DNA from 3 places in the Pleionea sp. WD8-19 genome. Region 1 is predicted to be linked to each of the others. Evidence: predicted binding sites of a transcription regulator. Region 1 holds the regulator's gene; each other region holds the start of a gene.
The links. Region 1 encodes PhoB, which activates phosphate uptake and scavenging genes when phosphate is short. Its sites were predicted from a motif close to TGTCATANNNNTGTCANA; they were not measured.
Positions count from the first base shown of each region.

Region 1 (10,518 bases):
TTATAATAGAGAAAAAATGGAGATGCCTTAATTTAACAACGCAAAAAGTAATATTTCATGAATATTTCAGCCCTATGACAGAAGATTCACACAATTATTACCCAAAGCATCGATAGGCCCAGAAGGCTTTCAATAACTTGTGTAAAATCAGTAGGTTGGGTAATTTTTTGAATGGGCTGGAAACGTATGACGGTTTGTCATATAACTGTCATGTTCCACTTTTACAATATCCGCCATATTTCTCAAAGCAAGCAGCTCATGAACGATATTAGTAACGACTACGATGCGGTCAAAAATCGAGTACGCGAATTGCTCGATAATCAGACTGAGAGTGGACACCATACTTTTAGAAAAATCAAAGACTTAACTGCCAAGTACGGCATCGCATTCGGTGGTGTTTCCGTTATTGTTGCGGTTGTGATGATCTTCTTTTATTTGTTGTATGTCGTTTTTCCCATTTTTAAAAGTGCCGAAATTCTTCCCGAAACCTCGTACGTTTACTCGGTTGAGGACAGCCTTATCTGGGGAATGGAAGAGTACGGCGAAATCGGTTTTAAACTTGAAGAGTCGGGTAAATTATCCTTCTTCGATGCGACTACCGGTAAAACGGTTGATCAAAATCAGCTTCAATTGAATGAAGGCGAAAGGGTTACGCAGGCCAATTTTGCCAATCGAGAAGAAAACTTGTTGGCACTTGGGCTCTCTTCGGGGCGAGTGCTGTTGGCTAAAATGGTCTTTCGAATCAGCTACCCTGATGACAAGCGAAAAATTACGCCCGATGTTGAATACCCCTATGGTGAAGATGGCATCGAACTATTTAATGCACCAATAGCTGCCTTGTCTGTGGCTAAAGGTGAAGAATTTTTAAGCGTCGTTGCCGCTGATCAGGAGCAGGAAATTCGATTTGTTCGTTTTCTTTTTGAGCAGTCATTTCTCGATGATGAACTAACTCTTGATGAAGTCGCTAATCAATCCATAAATAGTGATATTAGCATCGACTATTTATTACACGATCAAGCGGGTCAATGGTTGTATGTCATCAACTCAGCAGGGGAAATGCAAAGTTATTGGTACGAAGATGAGGAGCTGCACACGAATGAGCGTTTGTCGTTGGTTCCGACTCAGACGAAGATAACGGAAGTCAAGTTTTTACTTGGTGGGATGTCATTAATTTTCGGTGATGACAAAGGGAATATTTCGCAATGGTTTCCCGTGCGCGATGAAAAGAATACGTATCGTTTAACTCATATTCGAAGCTTCGAGTTCAGCGATGCGGCAGTTAAAACGATTGTTCCAGAAATTCGTCGCAAAGGATTCTTGGCACTGGATAAGAAAAACCAGATTGGTGTTTTTTATGCAACATCTCATCGAAGACTATTGTTGGAATCGTTAGACGGCATAAAAGAATCGTCTCAAATGGTAATTAATCCACGTTCAAGCCGAATTGTCATTACTAATGGAAACGATCTTTCAACATGGCAATTAGATAACGAACATCCGGATTTGTCTTGGTCAGCACTTTGGAGCAAGGTATGGTATGAGAGTTATCCGGAACCTCAATATACTTGGCAATCTTCAGCATCGAATACCGACTTTGAAGCCAAGTTCTCATTGATTCCTTTAAGCTTTGGTACCTTAAAAGCGGCATTTTACGCCATGTTATTTGCGATGCCCTTAGCCATTTGTGGTGCTATTTTTACCGCGTATTTTATGGCGCCAAAAATGCGCACCATGGTAAAGCCTGCGGTGGAAATTATGGAGGCATTACCGACCGTAATTCTGGGGTTTCTTGCGGGGCTCTGGCTTGCTCCTGCGATGGAGGAAAACCTTCCCGGTGTATTTTTAATTCTTATTTTATTGCCACTGTTTATTATTGGTTTCGGTGCATTTTGGCACTTCTTACCTTCAAGCTTAAAGCAACACATTCCTGATGGTTGGCAAGCTGCCTTATTGATTCCTGTTATTGTATTAGTTGCTTGGGCTTGTTTGGCGTTCAGCTATCCGGTCGAAAAAGCATTGTTTGATGGTGATATGCGTGTCTGGCTTGAATCGTTGGGCATTAATTATGACCAACGAAATTCACTTGTGGTTGGTATTGCTATGGGATTTGCGGTGATTCCAACCATATTTTCAATTGCTGAAGATGCGATTTTCAGCGTACCGAAGCATTTGACCAGTGGTTCGTTAGCGTTGGGTGCAAGTCCATGGCAAACGCTGGTTCGAGTGGTGCTTCCTACGGCGAGTCCCGGTATTTTTTCTGCCGTGATGATAGGTTTAGGTCGTGCCGTTGGTGAAACGATGATCGTGCTGATGGCCACCGGTAATACACCCATTATGGAAGCCAATATTTTTGAAGGTATGCGCACTTTATCCGCCAATATTGCCGTAGAAATGCCGGAGTCTGAAGTAGGGTCATCGCATTATCGAGTGCTCTTCCTTGCAGGATTTGTGCTTTTTGTTTTTACCTTTGTGTTTAATACACTGGCAGAAAATATTCGTCATCGATTACGTAGAAAATACGGCTCGTTGTAACCCATAGATTGTTAGGCTGAATAAATGAAAGAGAAATTTTTTAAATCGGGTGAACATTGGGTCTGGTTTAATGCTGGTGCCATTGCTATCGCTCTGGTTATGGTATTGAGCTTATTGCTGTTAATTGCTGTGCGCGGCTTGAGTCATTTTTGGCCCGCGGATGTTACGGTGTATGAAACGAAGCAATCCGATGGCGGTACTCTTTTGTCGATGGGCGAACTCTACGATGAAGAATTACCCAAAGGCAAAGATCCGAAAGAGTATAAACAATTACTGTTAAAAGTTGGCAATCGTGATATCTATGGATTGGATTTTCGTTGGATCAAAATAAAAAACTTACTCTCTGAAACGCGTCGAGACGACGTAATGGTTTTGGAACGTCGAGAATGGGGTAACTTTTATGGATTTATTGAAAGTGTCCGCTTTGACAATAAAGACTTTGACAACGATGACAATGAGCAACTTCAAAACGCACTGTTTTTGGCGATCGAGCGAGCGAATAAAATTCACGATGAAGTTAAAGAGCTGGAAAAAGACGATATCGGATCTATTAACTACGAGCTGGAACAACTCCGTTTGGAGCGCCGCCGTTTACAACTTAACCGTGAGGATTCGCCAGAAGCATTGGCAGAAATTGAGGCACAGGAAAAGCAACTTAAAGCTGACTTTGAAGTGTTGCAAGCAAAAATGTTCGCTTTATACGAACAAGCCAATCGCGACACAATAAGCGCTCGGACCATCGATGGTAAACAGGTGAGTATTCGTGCGGCTAATATTGTGATGGCGTTTCAACCCAATTTGATGGGGTGGTTTGATAAAGTTGGGCATTACTTCAGTAAAGTAGGCGAGTTTATATTTGACGAGCCGCGAGAAGCTAACACTGAAGGCGGTGTCTTTCCCGCAATATTTGGTACCGTAATGATGGTAATACTGATGTCGATTATGGTCACACCTTTTGGTGTTGTTGCTGCGGTTTATTTGCATGAATACGCCAAACAAGGGTTTTTAACGCGCTTGATCCGAATTGCTGTCAATAATCTGGCTGGTGTTCCTTCCATCGTTTACGGTGTATTTGGGCTTGGCTTTTTTGTGTATTTTTTGGGTGGTAGTATCGACGAGCTGTTTTATCCCGAAGCGAAGCCGGCACCAACGTTCGGAACCTCTGGGTTGATGTGGGCTTCAATCACTTTAGCATTATTGACTTTACCCGTTGTTATTGTTTCAACGGAAGAAGGTTTATCGCGAATTCCTAAATCAATCCGTGAAGGCAGCTTGGCTCTTGGTGCAACAAAAATTGAAACGCTGTGGCGAACTGTTTTACCAATGGCGAGTCCGGCAATGATGACCGGTCTAATATTGGCGATTGCTCGCGCAGCGGGTGAGGTTGCACCGCTAATGCTGGTAGGGGTTGTGAAACTAGCGCCAACTTTACCACTCGATGCTAATGCGCCCTTTATTCATTTAGAGCGTAAATTCATGCACCTCGGCTTTCATATATATGACGTTGGCTTTCAGAGTCCCAACGTAGAGGCGGCGCGGCCACTGGTTTACGCAACCGCACTTTTATTGGTATTGGTAATCATTTTGCTCAACATTACCGCTATAAAAATCCGTAACCGACTGCGTGAAAAATACAAGTCGCTAGAACATTAAATGACGGATTGACGATTGAATATGAGCAAGCGTGAAGATTTTCAAATAGGTGAACCTATGACTGCAGAACTGAAACTCGATTTGAACAAAGACGATACGATGGATGGTGTTAATTTAAATGCGCTGAAAGGCGAAAAAATTGCACTGGAAGTAGACCAGCTAAATTTGTATTACGGTGAAAAACAAGCGCTTTACGATATTAACTTGCAGATTCCGGAAAAGAAGGTCACGGCATTTATCGGTCCCAGTGGTTGCGGTAAATCGACTTTATTACGCTGTTTTAACCGTATGAACGATCTGGTCGATATTGCGCGTACCGAAGGTGCCATTCGATTAAACGACAAAAACATTTACGGTCATGATGTCAATGTTGCGGATTTAAGACGCAATGTTGGTATGGTGTTTCAAAAACCCAACCCGTTTCCCAAGTCCATTTATGAAAATGTGGCCTATGGTTTGCGTTTACAAGGGATCAACAAACGCAGCGTTCTGGATGAAGTGGTTGAGTGGGCGCTTAAAGGTGCAGCACTATGGGATGAGGTGAAAGACCGTCTTGATGACAATGCATTAGGTATGTCTGGTGGTCAACAACAGCGACTGGTAATTGCTCGCGCCATTGCTGTACAACCGGAAGTTTTGCTTTTGGATGAGCCTGCTTCGGCATTGGATCCCATCTCGACTTTAAAAATTGAAGAATTGATCCACGATTTGAAAGACCAATACACCATTGTCATCGTTACACATAACATGCAACAAGCGGCACGTGTTTCCGATTATACCGCTTTTATGTACATGGGAGACTTGGTCGAATTTGATAAAACCGATGTGATTTTTACTAACCCTCGTAAAAAGAAAACCGAAGATTATATTACCGGGCGGTATGGTTAAATTAAGACGACATAGTATTGAAGAGAGATAGTTATCACGCTCTCCAGACAAACGAGTGAAACTAATAGCGAGTAATTCAAAATGATGGATAAAAGCCAATTTACGCAACACATATCTCGACAGTTTAATGAAGAGCTGGAAAACGTCCGCCAGCGTGTTTTGACCATGGGCGGAATGGTTGAAGAGCAAATTGAGCTGGCGATGGAAGCTTTATCTACACTGGATTCAGAGTTATCGAAAGAGATCATTGAACGTGATCAAAAAGTGAATGCTTATGAAGTGAGCATTGATGAGGAATGCACTCGTATTTTAGCGAAGCGTCAACCGGCAGCAGGTGACTTGCGTTTGGTGGTCGCCATTATTAAAACGATTACCGATCTAGAGCGTGTAGGTGATGAGGCAGAGAAAATTGCTCGAATGGCGAAGCATATTGCATTGTCGATGGAAGACTCTATTCCGTCTAAAAAGCAGTTTGGCTCGGTAATTCATTTAGGCAACCATGTAAAAACCATGTTGCATGAAGCGCTGGATGCGTTTGCTCGCCTAGACACTCAAGCCGCTTTAAGTGTTGCGCAAAAGGAGAAAACGGCCGACGAAGAATACAATGCGATAACTCGTCAATTGATCACTTATATGATGGAAGATCCAAGAAGCATTTCTTCTGCACTGGATGTGATGTGGTCGGCGCGTGCATTAGAACGAATAGGCGATCACGCACGAAATATTTGTGAGTACGTCATTTATTTGGTGGAAGGTAAAGACGTGCGTCACGTCAGTTTAGAAGAAATGGAAGAGTTAGCAAAAGGGCGCGAAGAGTAATTTTAAGAATCGTGTTTTCTGACATTTTATACGAAGTTAGAACATGTTGAAGTAATATTCGAAACACTTTATAGAATAGGTTAGGTTATGAGTGCAACCATTATGGTCGTTGAAGACGAACGCGACATACGTGAAATGTTGGTGTTTTCGTTGGAGCAGGCGGGCTATTCTACGTTACAAGCGGGGACTGCCGAAAAAGCGTTATCGTTGTTACAGGAAGAAACCATTCCTGATCTGTTACTGGTCGACTGGATGTTGCCAGGTGCTTCCGGAATCGAGATGACTCGAAAAGTGAAAAAGAGTACTTTATTTAAGGAAGTTCCCGTGATCATGCTCACAGCTCGTGGTGAAGAAGACGACCGTATTAAAGGACTGGATGCTGGTGCGGATGACTATGTGATCAAGCCGTTTTCTCCACGAGAGTTAATGGCTCGAATCAGAGCGGTTTTACGTCGAACTGAACCCAGTGTCGCTTCTGAAAAAGTGATTGAATCGGGACGTCTTCGCCTCGATACCGCAAGTCACCGAGTCACTGTTGATGGTCAGTCGGTGAAAATGGGACCCACCGAATACAAATTACTGTTGTTTTTTTTGGAGCATCAAGAGCGTGTGTTTACGCGAAGTCAATTGCTCGATTCGGTGTGGGGGCATCAAGTGATTGTTGAAGAGCGAACCGTTGATGTTCATATACGTCGCTTACGAAAAGCTTTGGCTCCATTTGGAATTGAAAATTACATACAAACCGTACGTGGAGCGGGCTATCGCTTTTCTCATCGTGGTTAGTCGCGTCGTGCGAGTCGGTAGGTTCGAAAAGAGTTGATTATGCGAAGTTTCCGCTATTGGGGTGTGGAAATCTGGTTTGTTTCGCTTACCGCAGCGGTTGGTATAGTCATAGGTTTGTTTACCGGCTATACCGGCGAAATTTTATTTGCCATTACCGCGTTGTATCTGGGGTGGCATTTAAGACAAATTTATCGACTGAAACACTGGCTTACGTCTTCGCGCAATTTGTACCCTCCGGAATCGGAAGGGATTTGGAGCGATATCTTTCATAGCATTTACTTGCTGCAAAAACGCAATCGTAAATCGCGTAAACGTTTGGCCAATATTTTAAGTGAGTTTCGAGCTTCAACCGCTGCACTGCCCGACGGTGCAGTTGTACTAGGCGAGTTTGGTGAAATCGTCTGGTTTAACAAGTCAGCGGAGGCACTATTAGGGTTTAATTCAAAACAAGATGTGGGACAAAGGATCACCAACCTGCTGCGTAACCCCAAGTTTGTCAATTATCTGGAACAACAAGACTATGTGTTGCCGGTCGAAATTACCTCACCAGTCGACGATGATACCAAACTGTCGCTAAGACTCACCGCTTACAATCGAAATCAACGGCTTTTAATGATTCGCAACGTTACCCGGTTATATCAACTGGAAAAAATGCGTCAAGATTTTGTGGCGAATGTTTCTCATGAGTTACGCACGCCATTAACGGTGGTTAATGGTTATGTTGAGATTTTTAGCGACTCTAAAGAGCAGTTACCCAGTTTTTTTCATCGGCCTATCGATCAAATGGGGCAGCAAGTGATGCGTATGCGCTCATTGGTGGATGATTTGTTGACGTTATCTAAGTTGGAATCGGGAGATGAGCCGATACGACAAAGTGCAGTAAAGCCTCACTTAATACTAAAACATATTTGCGAAGAAGCGCGAGCATTAAGCGATGGAAAACACAATATTCAATTCACATGTGAAACGGAATACTCTGTAAAAGGGAACGAGAAAGAATTGCATAGCGCTTTCTCTAATCTTATTTTTAATGCGGTACGTTACACGCCGGTAGGCGGCGATATTGTTGTGGCATGGGAAACGGATAACAAAGGCTTGAAAATGTCGGTGAGCGATACGGGGCCAGGGATTGATCCGATACATTTACCACGGCTTACCGAACGCTTTTATCGCGTAGATGATGGTCGTGATCGAGAAGTTGGTGGCACCGGGCTTGGTCTGGCCATTGTAAAACACATTCTTGAACGCCATGGTTCGCGCTTACAGGTTGAAAGTGAAGTTGGCAAAGGAAGTTGCTTTTATTGCTATTTCCATGCTGTCAATTGATCGGCTAAAAGCGGCCATTTTTGATATTGCAGTGAATCCAGTACGGCTTGTAACGAGCTGATTTGGTTTTAAAAATAGAATTGCATGATGTGTCATAAAAAGGAAACATTTGGTGCCTATCATGCTTGCATCCTGATTCGGGGGATAAAAGACATTTTTGGGAGAGTATCATGAAATTGCTAAAAAACGTTGCAATTGCGGCCAGTATGGCGGCTGCTTTAGCCAATTCTCACGTAATTGCCGAGTCCAAAGTTGACCCTAAATTACCTGAGTATACAAAAACCAGCGGTATTTCAGGCAACTTGTCGTCAGTAGGTTCCGACACATTGGCTAACCTGATGACCTTTTGGGCTGAAGAATACAAGCGTATGTACCCAAACGTGAATATTCAAATTCAGGCTGCTGGCTCATCTACTGCGCCTCCAGCATTGACTCAAGGCACATCGAATTTCGGACCGATGAGTCGCAAAATGAAGAGCAAAGAGACCGCTGCTTTCGAAAAAAAACACGGATACAAGCCTTTGGCTATTCCTGTTGCGATTGATGCTTTGGCTGTTTACGTAAATAAAGACAATCCCATTCAAGGTTTAACCATTGCTCAGGTCGATGCGATTTTTTCATCCACTCGTAAATGCCGCTCTGATGCAGATATTTCCAAGTGGGACCAGTTAGGGATTAATGGTTTGGGCGACATTCAATTATACGGTCGTAACTCGGTTTCTGGTACTTACGGTTATTTTAAAAAGAAAGCACTTTGTAAAGGTGATTATAAAAACAGTGTCAATGAGCAACCGGGCTCTGCTGCTGTGGTTCAAGCCATTAGCCAGTCTAAAAATGGTATCGGTTATTCAGGTATCGGTTACAAAACTTCAGGCGTCCGTTTAGTTCCGCTGGCGAAAAAAGAAGGGGATGCTTTTGTTGAAGCAACTTCAGAAAATGCTTTGAACGGTAAATTTCCTTTAAGCCGCTACCTTTATGTTTATGTAAATAAAAACCCGAACAAACCGTTATCGCCGCTAGAGCGCGAGTTCGTAAAAATGGTTCTTTCCAAGTCCGGTCAAGAAATCGTTGTTAAAGACGGTTATATTCCGCTACCTGCAAGCAAAGTTGAAGAGTTGTTAGAACTGATTAAGTAATATCGGAAATTTGATTCGCGAGGCGAAAGGCTCACCCACGGGTGAGCCTTTTTTAATTATAAATCCGGAAGGAATTCTTAAATTAACGAAAACGGACCTTGAAGCATTAATGGGTAAAAAATAATAGATAAACACGCTCTAATCGTTCGGTAACGTTGAAAAGATTTTCTCGCTGATTGATTGAGCGGCGTAAGTGATATTTTCGATTTGAGTCACGCCACTGGCTTTTCTTGGCTTAAAGCTGTGATCACCATCTTTTACCCAACGGATATCAACCGATGAAGGCAGCGGGTAAGATGCGACCTCCTGCCGACTGCCAAATGTGTCTCTTTCGCCTTGTAAAATCAAGCAGGGTTTGACCATGTCCTTAAAGTGTTCCGTTCTGAGTTTGTCGGGTTTTCCTGGTGGATGAAAAGGATACCCTAGTACAAAAGTACCGATAACCTTTGGGTGCAGATGTAACATAGTGGCTACTCTTCCACCCATAGACTTGCCGCCAATCCAAAGGTTTTTGCACTCCAATTGTTCAATGTTTTCGCTAAAACATTGCAAAAGTTTGGGCATCCTATCGGGGGGACGCCGTTTGCCATCTTGAGTACTCAATGCCATATAAGGGAAATTAAACCGTACAACTTGTACATCATCGTGCTCTAGTAATTGCTTGATCTGTCGCATAAATTCAGAGTCTGCATCGGCACCAGCACCGTGAGCCATCAAAATTGTGACTTTTTTACATCGACATACTTTATCTAAAAAGGCCATAATCGCCGCCGTTTTTATCACATGGTGAAATATTAATCAAAATCTTACCCGGTTATCCGTATTATTTTGCCGAATATCGTGGATAATTTTGGAAATTCTCAAAGGTAAGACTAAAATGCAAGTATCTTGACTGAATATGGATGTTTTTTGTTCAAGGTGCGACTTTTCTCACAAGAGGTTACTAAGACAATGAGTGATACACCAGCTGCGTATTTTGCAGAATCGAATGGTGATCGTTACTACATTGGACCGGAACGTCGGATTGATCGACGTCGAACCAATAACAATCGCCGACTGGAAAACTTACTCAGTAACTTCGGGCTGGACCGACGTGTGAGAGTGGATCGACGTAAACGTGATACTTCTTGGTTAATCATGGCCGATGTCGCTAACCTGTAGCGGCATTGATTCCTATTTGCTCTTCTAATCTTTCTAACGCAACTTTCTAAATTCTATCGCTTGTCGTGAGCAATTTAAATGCGCTTAATTTTTGCTTTCCTTCGCCCTTGCAGCCTCTTGACTCTCCCGATTGGGCGTCGTCAGTAGCGCTTTGGATTAAACGAGATGATCTAATTCACCCGCAAATATCCGGAAATAAAGCGCGAAAACTCCTATATTG
Region 1 covers NZ_JBUZOU010000003.1:194,348-204,865, forward strand. Annotated here, with positions in the region: gene ACTUJY_RS05150 (ABC transporter permease subunit) at 259-2,532, shown strand; gene pstA (phosphate ABC transporter permease PstA) at 2,557-4,185, shown strand; gene pstB (phosphate ABC transporter ATP-binding protein PstB) at 4,285-5,073, shown strand; gene phoU (phosphate signaling complex protein PhoU) at 5,155-5,892, shown strand; gene phoB (phosphate regulon transcriptional regulator PhoB) at 5,980-6,675, shown strand; gene phoR (phosphate regulon sensor histidine kinase PhoR) at 6,715-8,001, shown strand; gene ACTUJY_RS05180 (PstS family phosphate ABC transporter substrate-binding protein) at 8,172-9,137, shown strand; gene ACTUJY_RS05185 (alpha/beta family hydrolase) at 9,276-9,899, opposite strand; gene ACTUJY_RS05190 (hypothetical protein) at 10,089-10,298, shown strand; gene ACTUJY_RS05195 (1-aminocyclopropane-1-carboxylate deaminase/D-cysteine desulfhydrase) at 10,364-10,518, shown strand, end outside.

Region 2 (10,518 bases), on a different contig from region 1:
CTACCCAGAGGGTAATGCCTTGCCAAGACTCGGTTCGCTCTGCTTGTATAATAATCACCATTTCTGTTTTTGGAAGAGGATCATTGTAATCGCGAGAGGAGTAGAGCTTAAGCTTTCCGTATTGAGGCTTAATTCTTGCCAGGTAAGCGACGTGATCGGTGATTGAATACTGCTCCAAGAGTGTTTTACTAAAGTTGCCCTTTACAAATTTCTCAATCGATTTCTCTTCTCCGCTGTTAATCGCATCGATCAAAGGTAATACGTATTTGGTAGCAAGGTGTTCGGGTAGCACTCGGCTGTCTTTAAAATCTGCAAATACCTGAGTACCAATGCTAAGTAATGCTATTAATATGGCTTTTACGTTCAATATGTTCATTTATCATCCAACTCTATTTAACTGAAATATTTGGTGGAATTATAAAGGCAAGAGTCGTGCCCTAAATTCGAGTTCAAAAGCGGTTCAGTTTCTTTACATCAAGAAAGCTTCAATGCTAACTTGAAAAGCAGAGGAGAGCAGTATTTGCTGGAATTTTGAGACTAATCGCCGCGACAAACGTTTAAAACGAAACTCGTTTAACTTTAGGGTTATTTTTTGAGTCTGTTTCCGAAATGAGGAAATGCGCTTAACAAAATTCCCCAAATGAGGCACTGAGATGATCTGGCTACAACCGTTATGTATGGAATTCTCTATAATCAAGGTTAATTAAATACGTTAAATTGTGTAGAGATTTAAGTTCTGTTGACGTTGATTCTTAAATATCGAATTGTAAAAAGTCAGTTATGACTGAGGTGATTAACAGGTGAAATTAAACAAACCACTGTTTCTAATTTTTGTACTTATACTTACGGTTTAAATAAAGGCAGGCACTGAATTCAGCGCAATTTCTAGCGAACTAGAAGAAAAAAACTTTTCGGGAACAGCTTTAGTCGCTCATGGAGAGGAAATTATATACTCCAAATATTTTGGTTTTTCCAATAGAGAAAAAGGAATCGCTTTTAATGAACAAACTGTTTTTTATATTGGCTCAATTACAAAGCAATTTGTGGCTACGTCGATAATGAAGTTGTCTGAAGAGGGAAAGCTACTCGTACAGGAACCTTTGCGCTCCTTTTTTGATAACGTGCCAGACGATAAACAAAAAATTACCATACATCAACTTCTGACACATAAATCGGGACTGCCCGCAAACCTGTCTGGATATGGTCTTTATGACATTGTTCCTTATGCGAAATTGTCTGCTCTTGCGTTTGAAGAAGCTCTTCAGTCGAAACCAGGTGAAAAATATCAATATTCAAATGTTGGATATAGTTTATTAGCAAGAATCATAGAGCGAGTTACCGGAAAAAATTGGGAGCAATACGTCAATGAAGCTCTCCTAAAACCGTCGGGAATGGTTAATACCGGTTATCGTATACCTGTGTATGAACCTGAACAACTGGCCGTTAATTATGGAGCAGACCCTAACTTTTTTCAGAGAACTTTTTCAATTACTGCAAAAAGTGAAAGTGCTGGGCATTCGCTGAGTCATCTTTAGGAACAGCCTGGTGAACGGTGGATGGAGGGGGCTGGTGGCTTTATGTCCACTGTTTCCGATATGCATCGCTGGTATTTAACGCTTCGATCCAAATCCATTTTAAGTCGTGCTTCATGGAATTCAGTTCATAGTGCTTATGTTAAAGAAGGCAAAACCTCTCATTACGGATACGGATGGGCGATTACATCCAGTAATAGCGGTGACAAACTGGTGACTCATAACGGGTCTAATGGCTATTCATTTGCAGATTTTAAATATTATCCAGACGTCGATATCTTTGTGTTTGTTGCGACAAATGATATCGATAACTATCCCAGTGATGTATTTGACCAAATGAATGAATGGGTTATTAAACCCACAGCTGATCAACAAAATAAGAAGAGTACGAAAAAGTAGCAAACCCCGTAAAATATCTTAAGTTCAAAAGCTGATACTATGGAAGTGGAGAAGTTGAAATGAGGCGACTCAATTAATTGGTTTGTCAAGTAGGACGGATTATAAAGGCGATTTAAAAGACTTTGTTGGTGGTAAATATAATTCGACTGCGGTATTTGTGAGAGTATCAGCTTACAATGACTGGATTGACAAAACTATTTCCAATTTTGAAAATTAATGTAAATCGTATGAGGTTGAAAAACTAGGAGGTCGATAATGTATTGCCCAAAGTGTAAAAGCTCAACGTTGAAACCTACGAAAATTGACGAAAGCCTTCCTGCAATGAGCTGTCCTAAATGCGACGGTTCTTTCTTGTCGTTATTGTACTATCGCGATTGGATTGAAAGAAACCCATTAGATTTCACCTTACAAGAGTTTAATTCTGATGTCATCGAAGATACCGATACAAAAACCGCTTTGTGCTGTCCAAAGTGTAGCCGATTGATGCCTAAATATTTTGTTTCTGGTGAAGTGAATAATCGAATCGACTTGTGCAGCAGTTGTGATGAAGCTTGGCTCGATAGTGGTGAATGGCAGTTATTAAAGTCACTGGAATTAGCGCACAAGTTACCGAAAGTATTTACTGAGCAATGGCAGCGTAAAGTTCGCTCCGATAAAATAGAATCAATGAAAATTGAGCGTTTAAGAAAAGTCATTGGTAATGATGATACGGCTAAAGCGATAAATATCAAACAGTGGCTTAGCGAGCATCCACAAAAGGCAACAATACTGCAGTTTATTGGTGCGGAGTAACGTTAGCTGTTGTATTTAAAAAAGGATGTGTAAAAATTTACTTTTGGGAATAGATGTTCACCAAGTTTAATTAAGTTTGTGTCAATGATTTTATTCTGAGTGAGCGGTCGAAACGGTCGAGTAAATCGACTGTACTCGCGTTTGTGACCAAAGTTTTTGCACCAGTGCATCAACATCGTTTAAGTTTCCTTGTTGTAACCACTGGACAACTTCCGCTGCCGTATTTGGAAACTGCCATCGCTTATCGGCGGTATTTTTTAACCAGTTGTCGAGAATGTCGTGATTAAAGTCGTCGCATACGGTTGCCAGATTGAGCTGTTCCAAAGCCAACGCATTCGAAGCCTGTTCCATTTGGCCGAATACCGGTTGTACCAGTAATTTTTTACCTAATTGAATGGCTTCGCTGGGCAATTCGAATCCAGCACCACAAATGACACCCGATGTACGATGTAAGTTGCGCTGAAACCCCTCTCGTGAAAAAGGTCGAACGTGGATGTGACCTTCGTCAATCGGTTCGTTTATACCGTGATAAATATAAAACTGATGGTTGTTAAAAGGGCGAAACAGTTCCAAAAGCTTTTTCAGCGATTGGAAAGGAAAATAAACCAGAATATGTTTTTCTTTTAACTCAACGGTTTCTAAATTTTCAGTATCAATAATGGGAGGCAGAATGGTTTGATTAAAGTGATGCCAATGAATACCTATCGGTTGACTGACTGGCGCAAACCACTTCATAACTTTATCTGAAATCCAGTTGTTGTTTTTTTTCGGAATGTCATAAATAAAAGAGCACTGATGTGATAATCCTAGCGACTCTTTTTGTTGACGTCTTGCGGCCCATGCCGTAATCGGTTCAAAATCGCTGATGACCAAATCGTAAAAGGACAGATCCAGCGCATTGATATCTTTCCACAATTGTCGGAATCGTAATTGCCAGCCAGTTTTTAAAAAATTGATGCGACCTTTTTCGATAGCAAAGGTAAGGCCACGAAAAGTACGGTAATTTTCGAAACATTCCATATCGAAATAATCGTTATTGATTCGGCCAGAAAAAATCCAGTCCACATCGATATTGGCGTTTTTTAATTCTTTGGCCATGATCCGAGCGCGTGTAATATGACCATTACCTGTGCCTTGCACGCCGTAAAGCAATTTCATTGTTGTATTTTCCAAAAGTTAAAAAACAAGGTAGGTTAATTGAATACCTATTAGCGCACTAACGCTGCCTAATATCGCTCCTGCAAGAATGTCTCCGGGAAAGTGAACACCCAGTAAAATTCGAGACATGCCTACCAAAGATGCCCAGATATATAAGGCTAGTGCATAAGGCGGATAAAAGTGAAATATTATCGTCGCAAAAACAAACGCGGCGGCAGTATGACCAGACGGAAAGCTGAATTGATCCGATGGTGTGATTAAAGCTTCAAAACCATCGAGTTTTTGTTGCGGGCGATCGCGTTTGATTGCATTTTTTACTAACAAATAAACGAATACATCGATGGCGTAGCCGATTATTGCTGCAGTAAAAAATAACTGACCAAGTTTTGGTTCGGTTAGCAGAATGCTTAATAAGGCAACCGCGTATAAAGGACCGTCGCCAGTGCGTGAAATATTTCGAATGAGCTTTCGATAATGGCACCCTTGCTTTAAATTGATCCAGAGGAAAGCTTGAGTATCGATAGTGTGGATTCTTTCGAAAAATGTATTCATAATTTGCACTTTACTCTCAGTTATCACTGAATGAGTCGTCACAAATAACTTTGTGCTAAGGGCGTGTCATTTAGGTGACAGCTTTTTGAATAATTCATGACAAGCGCTATCGACAAGAGCCACTTTTGGGGGAAAGTATGTCAAAGCCAGGTAAAACCGGTGTTGCACGTATTTACGATGCCTTTTTTTATTCCATGAAAGGATTTAAAGCTGCCTGGCGATTTGAGGCTGCGTTTCGTCAGGAAGTTTTATTGGCAGCCATTTTGATCCCGACGTCGTTTTGGTTAGCGCAAACGCATATTGAATTGATATTACTGATTGCCAGTGTTTTTTGGGTGCTGATGGCCGAACTTGCCAACTCTGCATTAGAAGCGGTTGTGGATCGCACCGGAACGGAACGCCATGTGTTATCCGGTAGAGCAAAGGATATTGGCTCTGCTTTGGTGTTCACCAGTTTGTTGTTGTTATCCATTGTTTGGGTGGTTGTGGCTTACCAGCGATTTTGGGGGTAAGACAGTTTCGAGTACCGAGTTTCGAGTTAAAACCACCAGGTATTACTTGATGGGGCAAAACGAAAATTTAAGATTTCTTCGCAACTCGCAACTCGCAACTCGCAACTCGCAACTCGCAACTCGCAACTCGCAACTCGCAACTCGCAACTAAAAAATCTCATTTATTGCTAAACTCACCGAGCGTCCAGCCGATAACTTAATATGGAGCACCAGATGGATGAACCAATTGTCTTATGGTTAACTCCAAAAGTAACGGTATTTCAATAAGTTAGAGGTTTTTATGCAAATTGATGGTCTTTCAGCGGCATTGGGTGGATTCCAAAATGCGGTGAATCGTGCTGGGCAAGCAGCCCATGAGATTGCATCTGCCAGTGCGCACAAGGAAGGCACGCAGGATTTGGTGGAACCTTTGGTGGAGTTAAAAGTGGCAGAGCGCGATGCAGAGGCCAATGCTAAGTCTATCGAAGCGCAAAATCGGATCTTGGGCAGTATCATCGATATTGAGGTTTAACCCGGTTGTGCCTTTTATAAGGCATTGATTTTATGGTAATTAATTCCGCACCGGTCGCGATTCCGGTTTCTTCTGTTAATGTACCCACCGAATCGGTGCGTAATGACGCTCGTCTGCAAGAAAGAGTTCCCGAAGCCAAAGCATCGACCGAAACGGTCAATTTGAAACCTGTTCCGGAAGAAGGTCAGCAATCACAGCGTACCGAAAGTCAGCGCACCGAGTCTTCGAATGAACAAAAGCAACAAGTCAACGAAAAGTCGGAAGGTGAGAGTGGACGGGAACGTAGCGAAGAAGATGCTTCGCGAGAGGAGAAAGAACAACAAGCCGAAAAAAGACAGCAGCAGCGTGAACAAGCAGAAACTCAAAAGTTAAGAGTAAGAGACCGCGAAGTACGGGCTCATGAAGCGGCACATGCTGCGGTGGGTGGTCAATACGCCGGCGCACCCAGCTTTACGTTCAAACGAGGTCCCGATGGCCGAAGTTATGCGGTTGGAGGAGAAGTGCCGATTAACACTTCTGAAATTCCTGGTGATGCATTAGCGACTTTGCAAAAGATGCAACAAGTGCAAAGAGCCGCGCTAGCACCGGCGGATCCTTCAGGTCAGGATCGCCAGGTGGCGGCGCAAGCGGCAGCTAAGGCTAACCAGGCGCGAGCCGAGCTGCTTCAACAGCAAAGCGCCGAACCTGCAGAAAAAGCTCAACCTGAGCCTGAAGTTGATGATGAACAATCGACATCAACCCAACAAGAGTCACCACAACAACGATTTGTGTCTAAATTGCGCGCTTTGGGCGTTGTTGATGCGCCAGAGCAAGGTGAGTATTTAAGCGTTGTCGCCTGACGCTAAGGCTCATAACGACTGTTTTTAACCTCGGTTAGGTGTTCACCAACCGATCATGTAAGATATCCCATCTCAATCAGACTGAGTCTGCCAAGTAAGGTTTGTACTTACAGTTCGATATTTTAATTACGCCGAATTAACGATAGGAGAGGGGACATTTTGAAACTCTGGAAAATTTTGGTATTGACCGCTTTATTATCGGCTTGCCAGCAAAATGAAGAAAAGTCATCCGTTGCAGATGCCGGTGAATCTAAAGCGTTGAGCGAGCAGGCGTTGCCTGAAGGGATCACGCACATTGAAACGGTCACTCAAAAAGATGACGATATTGTCATCCCGTACCAGAAGTATCAACTGGATAATGGCTTGATCGTAATCGTGCATGAAGACCATTCCGATCCACTGGTGCATGTGGACGTGACCTATCATGTAGGTTCAGCACGTGAAGAGCCAGGCAAGTCGGGTTTTGCCCACTTTTTCGAGCATATGATGTTCCAGGGGTCTGAACATGTTGCTGATGAAGAGCACTTTAAAATTGTTTCTGAATCGGGTGGTACTTTAAATGGTACGACAAATGCTGATCGTACCAACTACTTTCAAACCGTACCGGTAAACCAGCTGGAAAAAATGCTGTGGCTCGAAGCCGATCGTATGGGTTTTTTGCTTAATGCCGTTACTCAGGAAAAGTTCGAAGTACAGCGTGAAACGGTGAAAAACGAACGTGGCCAGCGCTACGACAATCGGCCCTATGGCTTGTTGCGCGAACGTGTCGCCGAAGCTTTATACCCTGCGGGTCATCCCTACTCTTGGCAAACAATCGGTTATATCGAAGATTTGAACCGTGTTAACGTGAATGATTTGAAGAAATTCTTTTTACGTTGGTACGGCCCTAATAATGCGACCATTACCATTGGTGGGTCGGTTGATACCCTTTCAGTGCTTAAGATGGTAAAAAAATACTTTGGCTCCATCCCTCGTGGCCCCGAAGTGGACATGCCGGTAAAAGCACCGGTCACGCTTGATTCGGATCGCTACATTTCGATGGAGGACAATGTACATTTACCCTTGATTTATTTTGCCTTTCCTACCGTTCATGGACGTCACGCAGACGAAGCACCATTGGATTTGTTAGCCGAAATTTTGGGCGGTGGAAAAACATCGATTTTTTATAAGAACTTGGTGAAAAACCAATTTGCTGTTCAAGCGGGTGTATCGCATCCATGCCAGGAGCTTGCTTGTCAGTTCACTATGTTTGCATTGCCAAATCCGGCTTCGGGTAAAACATTGTCTGATCTGGAAACCATCATGCGCGCCGCATTTGAAGAGTTTGAACAACGTGGTGTCACCGATGACGATTTAATTAAAGCCAAGGCTCAACACGAATCGCGCACCATTTTTGGTTTGCAATCGGTATCGGGTAAAGTCAGTCAGTTAGCTGCGTACCAAACGTTTACTGGCAACCCCAATTACATCGCCAAAGATATCGAGCGTTACAACTCGGTAACCAAAGCGGATGTCATGCGCGTTTACAACCAATACCTAAAAAACAAACCGGCTGTTGTGATGAGTATTGTTCCTAACGGTAAACTTGAGCAGGTGGCGAAAAAAGATAATTTCCGTCAACCGCCACGTGACTTTGTGGCGACCAGTACCACGAAAGCTTCCGAACTTGATGTACGAATTGCCAAAGATGACTTCGATCGCAGTGTTCAACCGAAGGCAGGAGCGAATCCACTGGTATCCGTTCCTGAGTTCTGGCAAGCGCAGACGGCTAATAAAATGACGGTTTTAGGCAGTCAAAGTTTGGAAACGCCTACGACTTCAATTTTGATCAAAATTCCTGGTGGCCATTACCAAACCGAAAAAAATAAAGCCGGATTAGCAGCGATTACGGCCGACCTTTTGAATGAGTCGACGCAACAACGCTCGACGGAAGAGATGAGCTTAGCTTTGCAAAAGTTGGGCAGTTCGGTGAGCATCAATGCAGCCGACAGAAGCATTAATGTGTATGTCAGTTCATTAACCAAAAACTTGAAGCCGACTATGGCCTTAGTGGCCGAGAAGTTGGTACAGCCGGCTTTTGATGAAAATGACTTTAAGCGGCTGCAAGCGCAAATCATTCAGTCGATTCAAAATAGTAAAAAACAGGCCGATAGTTTGGCACTTCAAGCATGGTTGCAATTGCTTTATGGTGACACGATTGCAGGAATCGACAATCAAGGACGTGTTTCATCGGTTTCCGCGTTAACGTTAGAGGATGTTAAGCGGTTTTATCAGCAGTTCGTCAAGCCGGAGTCTGCACAGGTTATTGTGGTCAGCAACCTGCCGCAAAAAGAAGTGATGCCGGTATTTGGCACACTGGATAAATGGCAGGGTAAGTCGGTGGCGGCACAAGCGACATTTAAACCTGCTGAATTCGATCCTAAGGTCATTTACATGGTCAACAAAGATAAGGCGGCACAGTCGGTGATTCGTATCGGTAAGCGGCAATTGCCACGCGACTTTACTGGAGAGTTTTTCAAAGCGGAGCTGATGAACTTTGCCCTGGGTGGCGCTTTTAACAGCAGGATTAATCTTAATTTACGCGAAGACAAAGGTTATACCTACGGTGCTCATTCCTACTTCTGGGGTGATGAGTTCATGGGTGGGTATACCGCAACGGCTAGTGTGCGTGCCGATGTGACGGATAAATCTTTTCTTGAATTTGAAAAAGAAATTAAAGCCTATCATGAACAAGGAATGACTGAAGACGAGCTGAGTTTTATGCGTAATGCGATAGGGCAACAAGATGCGCTTAAGTACGAAACACCACGCGATAAGCTTGGTTTTATGGCAAATGTTCTGGAGTATGAGTTGACAACAGGTTTTGTTGAGCAGCAATCCAAAATCATAAAGTCGGTATCTCGTGATGAACTGAACGCTTTGGCGAAAAAACTGCTAACGTTTGATGCTATGGCCAAACTGGTGGTTGGTGATATGGCAACATTGAAACCGCAGTTCGAAGCACTTGGGTATAAAGTCGAAGAAATTAAATTACCGGAGTAATTTAAAATCAATTGAGTCAGTACTAGCGATGGCATCCTTGATGAGTGTGCCGTCGCTTTTACTTTTTTCCATTTGCTCATGCAATTCAAAACAAAATCTCGTATAGTGCAGCAAATTCTAAAAAAGAGACAAATTCATTGCGTTCTGGGCAAGTACGGCCGTTTTTAAAATGGGCCGGAGGTAAATATCGTTTAATTGATCGAATTACTGAGCATTTACCTGCTGGTAAACGGTTAATTGAACCTTTTCTAGGCTCCGGAGCTGTATTTTTAAATACCGATTACGATCGCTATTTGTTAGCGGATATCAACCCTGATCTTATTCATCTATACCAAACCTTGAAGCAGCAAGGTCATGATTTCATTGATTACTCTGCATCTTACTTTCATCAGAAATTTAACAATGAAAAAGCTTATTATCGGTTACGTGAAGAATTCAATGCTTCGTCATTAAATGAAAAAAAGGCCGCACTTTTTTTGTATTTGAATCGCCACGGTTACAACGGTTTATGCCGCTATAATCTAAAAGGCCGCTTCAATGTTCCTTTTGGCAGGTATAAAGCCCCTTATTTTCCAAGAGCCGAGTTAATACACTTCTGGCAAAAGGCACAAAGAGCGGATTTTGTATGTCAGGATTTCGAGACGGTTATGAAGCGAGCTCGACGTGATCACGTGGTCTATTGTGACCCTCCTTATGTGCCGATTTCTCCTACTGCCTATTTTACCAGTTACGCGAAAACGGGGTTCAGCTTGCACGACCAAGAGCGCTTGGCGTTTCAAGCAAGAAAGCTTTCGAATCGAAATGTTACGGTGGTTATTTCCAATCATGAAAACGAAATCACCCGCGCCATGTACCAACCCGCTGATATTGTCAGCTTTCCGGTGCGTCGTTTTATCAGTTGCAATGGCGGTCAACGTGGCCATGCTGATGAGTTATTGGCGATTTACCGGCCTATCTGAGCGAATTTCTAAAAGCCAAGTCTCTTTCAATTACGACATCTCAAGAATGAACCCTTTCCGCATGGGTATGGAAATATTACCAAGATGAGATTTGCATGATTTGAGTTGATTAATCTGTTGTAAATTTCTATTTCCGCTCTGAAGCCCTTTTATCATGCGACTTTGCTCGATTTTTGCGAATCGCGCTTCGTACAGTTGTAAGCTTTCTCAAGGCAAATATTG
Region 2 covers NZ_JBUZOU010000013.1:108,186-118,703, reverse strand. Annotated here, with positions in the region: gene ACTUJY_RS15180 (serine hydrolase domain-containing protein) at 1-376, opposite strand, end outside; partial or broken gene ACTUJY_RS15175 (serine hydrolase domain-containing protein) at 855-1,931, shown strand; gene ACTUJY_RS15170 (zf-TFIIB domain-containing protein) at 2,187-2,723, shown strand; gene ACTUJY_RS15165 (MJ1255/VC2487 family glycosyltransferase) at 2,814-3,881, opposite strand; gene ACTUJY_RS15160 (phosphatase PAP2 family protein) at 3,900-4,433, opposite strand; gene ACTUJY_RS15155 (diacylglycerol kinase) at 4,571-4,945, shown strand; gene ACTUJY_RS15150 (hypothetical protein) at 5,226-5,456, shown strand; gene ACTUJY_RS15145 (putative metalloprotease CJM1_0395 family protein) at 5,489-6,295, shown strand; gene ACTUJY_RS15140 (M16 family metallopeptidase) at 6,455-9,337, shown strand; gene ACTUJY_RS15135 (Dam family site-specific DNA-(adenine-N6)-methyltransferase) at 9,475-10,296, shown strand.
Region 2: the regulator PhoB is predicted to act here: its motif matches at 4,496-4,513, upstream of ACTUJY_RS15160 (phosphatase PAP2 family protein).

Region 3 (10,518 bases), on a different contig from region 1:
CGATTGCAGAACCGCCGATGTTTTGATGACGCTTCTGCCCAGATTGCCGGTTAAAATTTGTAAGCCACCTTCCGGCTGAAAAGGGTCATTCGCTGGCCGTAATACGTCGAGATCTTTGGAACGATTTTCACCGCGTTTGAAAACCAATGCATTGTTTTCAATAAACGGCTCCTCAACATAGGAACTGATGGTATTGCCGTACACGGATCGTGCATCACCATGCATTAATCCAGCACCTAAAAGTTCGCTGATAATAAATGCCATTCCACCCGCTGCATGAAAATGGTTCACATCCGCTTTACCGTTCGGATATACCCTCGCCAATAAAGGAACAACTTTCGATAAATCAGAAAAATCATCCCAATTAATTTGAATACCTGCCGCTTGAGCTATCGCAATCAAATGCATGGTGTGATTAGTTGAACCACCCGTAGCCAGCAGCCCAACTATACCGTTTACAATGGCTTTTTCATCAATCACTTCTGCAATAGGGAGATAATGACGGTCCAGTGCGGTAAGTTGCGTCACACGAACTGAGGCATATTCCGTTAAATATTGGCGCAACGGTGAATCAGGATTAACAAAAGAGCTGCCAGGTAAATGCAACCCCATTATTTCCATGAGCATTTGGTTGCTATTCGCCGTTCCATAAAAAGTGCATGTTCCGGCAGAATGATACGAGTTACTTTCAGCGTTTAACAATTCTTCGCGACTCACTTTGCCTTCTGCATAAAGCTTTCGAACACGAGCTTTTTCGTCATTGGTGATGCCTGAATGCATCGGACCTGCCGGAATAAAAATTCCAGGCAAATGCCCAAAGCGCAATGCAGCGATCACCAGGCCCGGCACGATTTTGTCGCATATGCCAAGATAAAGCGCGGCATCAAACATATTGTGTGAAAGTGCGATAGCGGCTGCTTGCGCAATAAGATCACGACTGAACAAGCTCAGCTCCATGCCATCTTGGCCTTGCGTCACCCCATCGCACATCGCTGGTACGCCTCCCGCAAATTGAGCCGTTGCCCCTACCGAGTGAACGGCATCTTTAATGATTTGCGGATAGGTCAAGTAAGGTTGATGCGCCGAGAGCATATCGTTGTAAGCTGAAACAATCGCAACATTTGGCGATTCCATACCTCGCAAAATTTCTTTATCTTTGGCTCCGCAAGCTGCATAACCATGCGCCAAATTGCCGCAAGATAAAACGGTACGATGCGGTTTCTTCTGTTTGGCTCTTTCCATTTGAGCTAAGTAATCACCACGCGATTTTTTGCTGCGCTCAGCGATGCGTTTAGTCACTTGATGCAAGGTATTGTTTAACGTCATGGGTACATCTCAATAGTTATTTCGGCACCAACTCTAAAGTCGACTACGGCGCCCAATAAATTTGTAAGCGTGGCGAATCATTACGTAAAAAGTACCGAACCGGCATTAACAACTCATCACCTTGATGTTCTGCTTTACCTAATGTTTTTAGTTTGTCAGCACCAAACAACAACAAATAAATATTCCGAGAAGCGAGTAACCGATTTAATGTTAAGGTTAAGCGAGGGTGTGGTGCCATTTTTGGGTACGTCACTGCGGTAAAGTTGGGGTTATCTCTTGCAACGGCTTGCTCGGTTTCTTTTGCACAAGGAAACAACGAAGCAGTATGACCATCATTACCCATTCCTAATACAACCGCATCCAGAGGTCCGTTAATTTTCTCTTTCAACTCTTTTTCTAACATGCGCTGGTTTTCTTCTGGCGACGAGGTCACATGAAAAAAGGGAACAAACTGACAATCTTCTGCCTTATTCATTAGTAATGAATCCTTCAGTGCTCGTTCATTACTGGCTTCGTCGGTTGGAGGAACCCAACGCTCATCAACCAATGAAACTAAAACGTTGTGCCAAGGTAAATCCGCTTGCGACAATTGGCGATACATCGCCATCGGGGTTGAGCCACCGGAACACCACAGTGAAGCGTGATCGTTTTGCTGCAAACCCTCTTTTAAATTTTCTGCAATTTTTGCTGACAATGCCGTATTCGCTTCTTCACGACTGTCGAAGTAATGCAAACCTGAAAGTTCTACGTTCATGGTCAATCGGTCCTCGTATGTACTCTGTGAGTTTTAATTATCATCGTCCCGATTGTTAAACCATTTTCTGCCGTCTTTGGCAAGCAGTTGATCGGCTGCGTCTGGTCCCATAGAGCCGGCAGGGTAAAACTCGACCGGAACATCGTACTCCTCCCAGCCTGCGAGAATGGTGTCGGTCCAGCGCCAGGCTTCTTCAACTTCATACCGCGACATAAACAATGTTGCATCGCCAATAATTGAATCGTATAAAAGTCGCTCATAGCCTTTTGGGATATCAGCAGGGTCATACTGATCATGAAAACTCAAATTGAGCGCATCCGACACCAAGTTAAGCGCGCCCGACAAGCTTGGCTCCTGATTCATAAGCATCAGTTTGATGCTGTCTTTCGGTTGCAACCGAATGATTAAGCGATTTGCTTGCGTAGGTAACTTGAAAATGGAATGGTGAATATCTTTAAACTGAATATCTATTTCTGCATATCGGCTGGCAAGTCGTTTTCCGGTTCGTAAATAGAAAGGCACACCAGACCAACGCCAATTATCAATATCCACTTTTAATGCAACAAAAGACTCGGTATCACTGGGTGTTGGATTGTCACCTTCTTTATTGTAAGCAGGCACATTGTTACCATCGACCACACCGCTGCTGTATTGCCCACGCACCGAGTTGTATCGCGTTTTCTTTCCTTCAATGGCACGTAAAGAACGAAATACTTTTATTTTTTCGTGCTTTAAAGCTTCCGGTGTTAAATGTGTGGGGGGCTCCATGGCAATCAGCGCCAACAATTGCAACAGATGATTTTGCACCATGTCTCGTAACGCGCCGACTTTGTCATAAAAACTTTTTCGATTACCCACACCAACCGTTTCGGAAACCGTAATTTGCACGTGGTCAATAAAGTTGTGATTCCAAAGCGGCTCGAACATTACATTCGCAAACCGCAACGCAAGCAGGTTTTGTACTGCACTTTTTCCCATGTAGTGATCAATGCGATAAATGTTTTTTTCATCAAAAATCGCCGCCACCTGATCATTGATCTCAATAGACGACTCCAAGTTGTAACCAATGGGCTTTTCAATCACCAATCTTGATTTTTCATTCACCAGGCCAGCCTGTTTCAGGTGATCACAAATCGGCACAAATAAGCCAGGAGGCGTTGCCAAGTAATAGATATTACAGAGACGTTCCGAGTGTTCACCCAAATGACTTTTTAAAACTTGAAAGTCATCGGGTTTACTCGCATCCACTGATAAAAAGGAAAGTCGCGACAAAAACCGTTCAACAATTTGCGGGGCATCATCAGGATTGGAAGTGGCGTTTTCTCGTAACCCTTCCAGTGCTTCTTTTCGAAAGGTCTCATTGGAAAGTTGAGTACGTGAACATCCTACAATTTTTAGCTCATCGGCCAACAACGACTTACGCTCAAGGTTATAAAGAGCCGGTAGCAGTTTACGGTAAGATAAATCACCATTACCGCCGAAAAGGACCAGGTTACAAGCTTTTTCGTGTATGGAAAATGTCATAATATGAAACTTTATTACATATTTTCACTGAGTAGAGTCACTATTATACGGTTAAAATGTACAATAACAACGAAATAATTGTTAATTTTGCGCCAAAACGGAAAGAAAGTGACAGTCCACCAAGGATTTCATGTAATTTTATTACACAAATAAATTATTATTGATAAAAAATAACATAAATATGAAACTGACTTTCTTAAAAAGGCGGTTGTTGTTATAGTTTTAATACTTTAAAAGATCAGGTTAGTTCATGAAACTGATTAACAGAATAGAAGAAGCATTACAAACGCTCAGTAAATCGGAAAAAAAGGTAGCGCAAGAAGTACTTGCCGACCCACAAAAGGCCTACCAGTCGAGCATCGCCTCATTAGCCAAAGCGGCACAGGTCAGCGAACCTACGGTCAATCGTTTTTGTCGCTCGATGAATTGCAAAGGCTTTCCTGACTTTAAGCTGCAGCTCGCACAAAGCCTAGCCACTGGAACCCCTTATTTCACAGGTGCAGTCTCTCTGGATGACTCAACTCAAGAGTTTACCAATAAATTATTTGATGCGACATTAATGTCGATCAGTGAAGCGCGTAAAGCAGTAGATCCTTCCGCTGTTAGCCGAGTTGTCGATGCATTGGCACAAGCAAAACGCATATTGTTTTATGGCTTAGGCAGTTCAGCCGCTGTTGCTATCGATGCTGAAAACCGGTTTTTCCGTTTAGGTACACCAACCATTGTTTATGACGATGTACTTAAGCAACGCATGGCTGCCGCTGCTGCACAAACCGGTGACGTGCTAGTGATTTATTCTTATACAGGGCGAACCATTCCATTAATTGAAGCTGCGCAAATGGCCTCGCAATCGGGTGCAATGGTCATCGGCATAACCAGTGCTGACTCCCCCTTAGCCAATATTTGCCACTTAGTGATCGAAGTTCCGGGCGATCAGGAAGATACCGATATTTACACGCCAATGACCTCGCGCATTATTCATCTAACTATTACCGATATTTTGGCAACCGGTGTGATGTTGCGTAGAGGGCCAGTTTTTCAAGAGCATTTACGACGAATTAAAGAGTCATTAAAAGAAACTCGGTTACCGAAAGAATAGGTTCTAGGTTCTAGGTTCTAGGTTCTAGGTTCTAGGTTCTAGGTTCTAGGTTCTAGGTTCTAGGTTCTAGGTTCTAGGTTCTAGGTTCTAGGTTCTAGGTTCTAGGTTCTAGGTTCTAGGTTCTAGAAATTTTATATTGTCACATTTGTCCTTGGCGCGAGAGCAAGCAGGTAAAGGCCTCTTGTGCCGCTTTCATCCGCACACCCCCTCCGTTAATACGCGCTCATCCGCTGCTTTTAATCAGCGGTTAAACGCTTCCATAATAAAACTCAGCTCTTTTATTCGTTAATATTTCAACAATATCTCGTTTTATTACCAATCTATATTTATTTAGACTGTGTTTTAGTCTATATTGGCTCATAATTTTCGTAATTTTACAACATTATGCATTGGAGCCTACAATGAAAATAAGAACTGCAATCAATGGCTATGGCCGTATCGGCCGAAATATTCTGCGTGCAGTACTCGAAAATCCGGCTTATCAACACATTGAAATAGTCGCCATCAATGATTTATCACCGACAGAAGTCAATGCACATCTGACTGAATTCGATTCCGTACACGGTCGGTTAAACACCAACATTAGCTTTGATGAAAGCAGCATCACCATTAACGGCAATAAAATACATTACAGCCAAGAACGTGAACTACCCCAACTGCCTTGGCAAGAACTGGGTGTCGATTTGGTTTTTGAATGTACCGGTGTTTTTACCGACAAAGAAGCCGCACTAGGGCATATCACTGCAGGCGCGCAAAAAGTGGTGATTTCCGCACCTGCCAAAAACGTTGATTTAACCGTGGTTTACGGAGTCAATCACCAACAATTAAATGCGGATCACCAAGTGATATCCAATGCATCTTGTACCACCAACTGTTTATCGCCGATGGCGCAAATACTCAATCGTGCGATCGGCATAGAGCAAGGATTGATGACGACCATTCATGCCTATACTGGCGACCAGCGTCTTACCGACTCTTTTCACTCGGATTTAAGGCGCGCACGCGCAGCGGACAAGTCTTTAATACCAACCAAAACGGGGGCCGCTGCCGCGGTTGGTCAAGTATTACCCGAACTCAATGGCAAACTTGATGGTCTCGCCATTCGCGTACCGACTGCCAATGTTTCTCTGGTGGACTTTACGGTTACTTTTGAACGTGATACCAGCGTAATTGAAATCAATGAGTTAATGAAACAAGCGGCCGAAAATGAATACCAGGGAATCCTTGCCTACAACGATCGTCCGTTGGTTTCGATCGACTTTAATCACGATCCACATTCCTGTATTTTTGATGCCACCCAAACCCGTGTTGATGGAAAAATGGCAAAACTTTTTGCTTGGTACGACAACGAGTGGGGCTACTCCAATCGCATGGTTGATACCGCCACGGCTTTAATGGCACAAGTGGAGCAATTAAAAAAAGCGAGTTAAGTTTCCAGTCTTGGCTCAGTTTCATCACCCTGGGATGGGACTGAGCCACCCTTACATCTTCAAAAGTGTTTCGTCACACTGAACATCAATTCGTATTTTTTTCCAGGATCACCTTTAATACGATCTAACTGAAAGAAATTCGACTGGTTGTCACTGTTTTCAAACAGAGAATATCCTTTTACTGTTAATCGAAAAACGGCAGGAACAGTGTTTTTGTATCGATTGTGTTCCCCTTCCGCACGATTCACCCTTAACGACTCAAACATTCTGGGTTTACGCGTATCACTCCGCATAATCGTTATCTGAGGAACCCACTCTCGAGTTTGTCCCAAACCGTCAGCCGAAAGTGGTGTGAAAGTCGGTTCACGCTCTACACCAAAACTCATGTGCGTTCGGTGCGAGACACGATAGTTAATCCCTAACGCGTAATTCTTTTCTTGCTCACTAAAGTCGGCTTGAGATTGCTCAATACTGATTCGAGTATCCATCTCGCTTTGGTATTGATTGGCAAATATGGGGCTGGCTGGAGAAACCAAAAGCAAAATACCAGCAACCACGCGTAGCCATTGCTGTCGCCGAAGAGTTCGCTTGAGCTGTTTTGCCGTTAAAAACCCAAGCGCAACCAAAGATTCTCCAAGCGGTAACCCAGACTCAGCCTGATAACTTAACGCAATGGTCAATTGCTCGTCTGTGAGCTTTCCGGATTCAACCAATAATTGACCAAGGCGATACTTCTCCGTTAAATGCATGGGAACAATCACTCTGGAACCTTTATAAAGTTAAAGATTAGATCAACTCCCTAGTTTTGACTATCTCGTTTTCGGTTTTACAAAAAAACAATCTAATGACGTGATTAGTTATTACTTTCAAAAGTTTAGAAGCAGTCTGCCAAAAATATTTTGAGTATTAAAACCCGCTTTTAATTTCAAAAAAGGACTACCGAATGAATACAGGCAGTGCCGATATTGACCACAAAACTCTGTGCGGTTCTTTCGCGTTATCACTCTGCACGATTTATCAGCTCCAAAATAAAAAGTCGCACAAAATAATTTATCGACAAGAAAAATATTAATTGATTTTCATCTGAGAGGATGTGCGTAGAATTCGCGCTCCGGTTCATGGCAGCCAACTCTTAGCGGAAGTATTCATGAGTGCTTATCAGAAAGTCGAATCCATTGCCGAAAGTATTGCCTGCGGGCTCGTTCAAAGCGGCTATTTCGTTGCTGATAACCTGCTTCACCATGCGCAATGCGATGACTGGTATAATGCGGCGCGAAATATTCCAAAAGCAGCTTTCAAAAATGCAGCTATTGGACATCATCAGAATAAAACCATTAACGCTAATATTCGGCGAGACTCAATCCTATGGTTAAGTGAATCGACACCTGTTTTAGGCGATTACTACCGTTGGATTCGCCAATTGCAATCACAATTAAGTCGACAATTGTTTATCAGCTTGCCCAATATTGAGTGTCAACTCGCTTACTATGAGCCAAACGATTTTTATAAAAAACACAAAGATGCATTTAATAACACCCGTTCGCGCATCATTTCTTCCGTACTTTATCTCAATCCTAATTGGCATTCTGAGCATGGCGGAGAGTTGGTCATGTATTCCCCTGATAGTAAAAGCGAACTGTTTCGTTTGCAGCCCCAGCTGGGAACTGTCATTTTTTTTATGAGTGATCGATTTCCACACGAAGTATTGCCTGCTTCTCGTGATCGCTACAGCATTGCCAGCTGGATGCGACAACGAGAAATCGATACGATTTAAAAACTATTCAACCATTATCCCAGGCCGCACTCAATACGCTTCATATAAGCCAATAATGCCTGCTCATCAAAACCAGGAGATCGCTCCAAACCCTCTACAACCCCCATTTGATCCGCGTGTGCGCGGTGCTGCCCTAACTTTAACTTACCTTCCATCGTTTCGATCTCAATACGAAAGCCTCCAATAGCCTTCACCAACCTTTCGCTTATTTCTGGTGTGACAATTTCTCTCTGTTCCATTAATTCAGGCTCCATTCGCGCTGTTAGTTTTTCCACCAACGTCAACGTTTCTTCATCGTCACACATCGTTATCTTTCCAGTCACGTGCACAGCCGCGTAATTCCATGTTGGCACTGCCGGACTCTTCGCATACCAACGGGGAGAGATGTAAGCGTGCGGTCCGTTAAAAACAGCGAGTACTCGACTGTTTTCAAGTTGTTGAAGGTGTGGGTTAGCCCTAGCTAAGTGCCCGACCAAAAAACCTTCTCCATTCTCTCCAGTTTCATAGAGCAAAGGGATATGAGAAGCATTAAAGCTTTCCGAAACCAGTAACGCAAAAGGAAACTCTCGAATAAAATCAATTTTAAACGGATCAGAAGGCATTTTAAGTTTTTCGGGTGTGTACATTTTTAACGGTAGTCGCTAATTTTGCTTTGAGTGTCGCAATTATCCCAACTTAATTGATAAAAGAAAAGTTAACTCTTAGCTGAAATAAACGTTGCTGTATACCATATAATCAACTATACCTAACAGAACCCTCTTCCATATTTTTCTCGAATATTTGATAGCCTTATGCAGGAATCGGAAACGACTGAGATTCCAGCGATCGTAATTGGCGAAGGTGTAACCGCACTCGGCACCTTACGATCACTGAAGCAGCACCGTGTCACCGTGCTAATGGATTGTCATCATTCCGATTGCGCCGCTCATTCAAGGTGGTATCAACCCATTCGGTTTCTCGGTAAAAATAGAAATGAGATAAATTTTGATGCATTGGCCGAATTACCTTACAAAAAAATGGTACTCATTCCCTGTTCCGATAACTTCATTACACAAATATTTAATTTACCCGACAAATACAAACATCGCTTTCTTCTTTCCTCCTGCGAACCTGCCGCACTGAATACACTGGTGAACAAAGCCGACTTCGCAGCCCAAGTTCAAAAACTGAACATCCATGCGCCTCAAACCTGGATACTTCACGATGAGCAGTCACTGAATCGTCTAACCGAGCCCGATTTCACCAATGCCTTTTTAAAGCCGACAACTTCTGAATATTTTCTGGATGAATTCGGCGCTAAAGGATTTCGGGTCAGCTCCAAGCAAGATGCAATTGAGAAGTTTCAAAAATTTTCACAAGCCGGTTACCAAATGGTTTTACAAAAATACATTTCTGGCCCGGCGTCTAATCACTATTTTATTGATGGTTTTTGTGACCGCCTTGGAAACATTAAGGCCCTGTTAGCACGACGCAGAGTCAGAATTTATCCAACAGATTTTGGTAACAGTTGTTTTATGTATACCGTAAAACCAGAGCAAACCAAAAACGCGGTGGAAGATTTAACGGCATTGTTAAAATCCATTGACTATCGCGGTGTGTTCAGTGCAGAGTTTAAACACGATCCGGAAACCAATGACTTTAAGTTGATTGAAGTGAATGCTCGAGTTTGGTGGTATGTGGGTTTTGCCACCAGTTGCGGAATCAATACACCTTGGATGGCGTATCAAGATGCACTCGAACAACCGGTAGAAGAAGTCACCCAATATCCGATAGGCAAACGATGCGCTTACCCTTACTTCGATTTAAGTGGATACCGTGAATCGAAGGAAAAACCGATCGGGTTTTTAAGCATGATTTTCAGCTGGATTGGTGCTAATCAGCCCATTTTCTGTTGGCGAGATCCTTGGCCTGCTTTACACTCAACAACCCGAGTTTTTCGCAAGTTTTTGTCGCGCAGAATCGTACCGAAACATAAATCTGATTCTAAACATCAAGCATTAAAGTAATTAACTTACATTTATTGTACTCGAATCGACTCAACCCAAATTAACTCACAAGCACCATCCCCTGTATCGGTTCTTGAAAGTGAACTTTGCCAACGCCAACCATCACTGTGACTGACTTTTACGAGCTTTCCAGATAAGGTGATCACCTCACCTTCTCGAACGGCGTTAATATTGCGCGCAACCTGCTCATTGGCCGGTATCAAATGCATATTGGCGCTGCTGGTTTCCACCTCATTGCGAGGAATAACGAACTCATCCGTTCGCCAGTAATACCATCGGTTACGTTGTGAAATATCAAAGTGGGCCAACACGGATTCATCCGACATTTTTCCCCAGCCAAATGCAAAATCAACGGGAGATAAATCTGCTTCACGGCCAAAACTGTAACGCTCTTTACCGAGAACTTTAGCTTGAATATAAAACGTTGCCAAAGGTGTAATTTGATAGCCGTTATAGGTAAAGGAAGGCGCATTCGGTAAGATTTGTTGAACTGGTTGCAGTGGCGCTTTAACGCCTGGTCCGTAGCTTACATCATCAGCAGGCCAAAATATGACAAGCAAAATAATAACAACGATTGACCACAGCACTTTATCCATTAAGCGTCA
Region 3 covers NZ_JBUZOU010000022.1:17,156-27,673, forward strand. Annotated here, with positions in the region: gene edd (phosphogluconate dehydratase) at 1-1,326, opposite strand, end outside; gene pgl (6-phosphogluconolactonase) at 1,370-2,080, opposite strand; gene zwf (glucose-6-phosphate dehydrogenase) at 2,114-3,604, opposite strand; gene hexR (transcriptional regulator HexR) at 3,855-4,703, shown strand; gene gap (type I glyceraldehyde-3-phosphate dehydrogenase) at 5,105-6,133, shown strand; gene ACTUJY_RS18955 (hypothetical protein) at 6,193-6,894, opposite strand; gene ACTUJY_RS18960 (2OG-Fe(II) oxygenase) at 7,227-7,907, shown strand; gene ACTUJY_RS18965 (FMN-binding negative transcriptional regulator) at 7,922-8,533, opposite strand; gene ACTUJY_RS18970 (carboxylate--amine ligase) at 8,699-9,913, shown strand; gene ACTUJY_RS18975 (hypothetical protein) at 9,925-10,509, opposite strand.
Region 3: the regulator PhoB is predicted to act here: its motif matches at 3,774-3,791, upstream of hexR (transcriptional regulator HexR).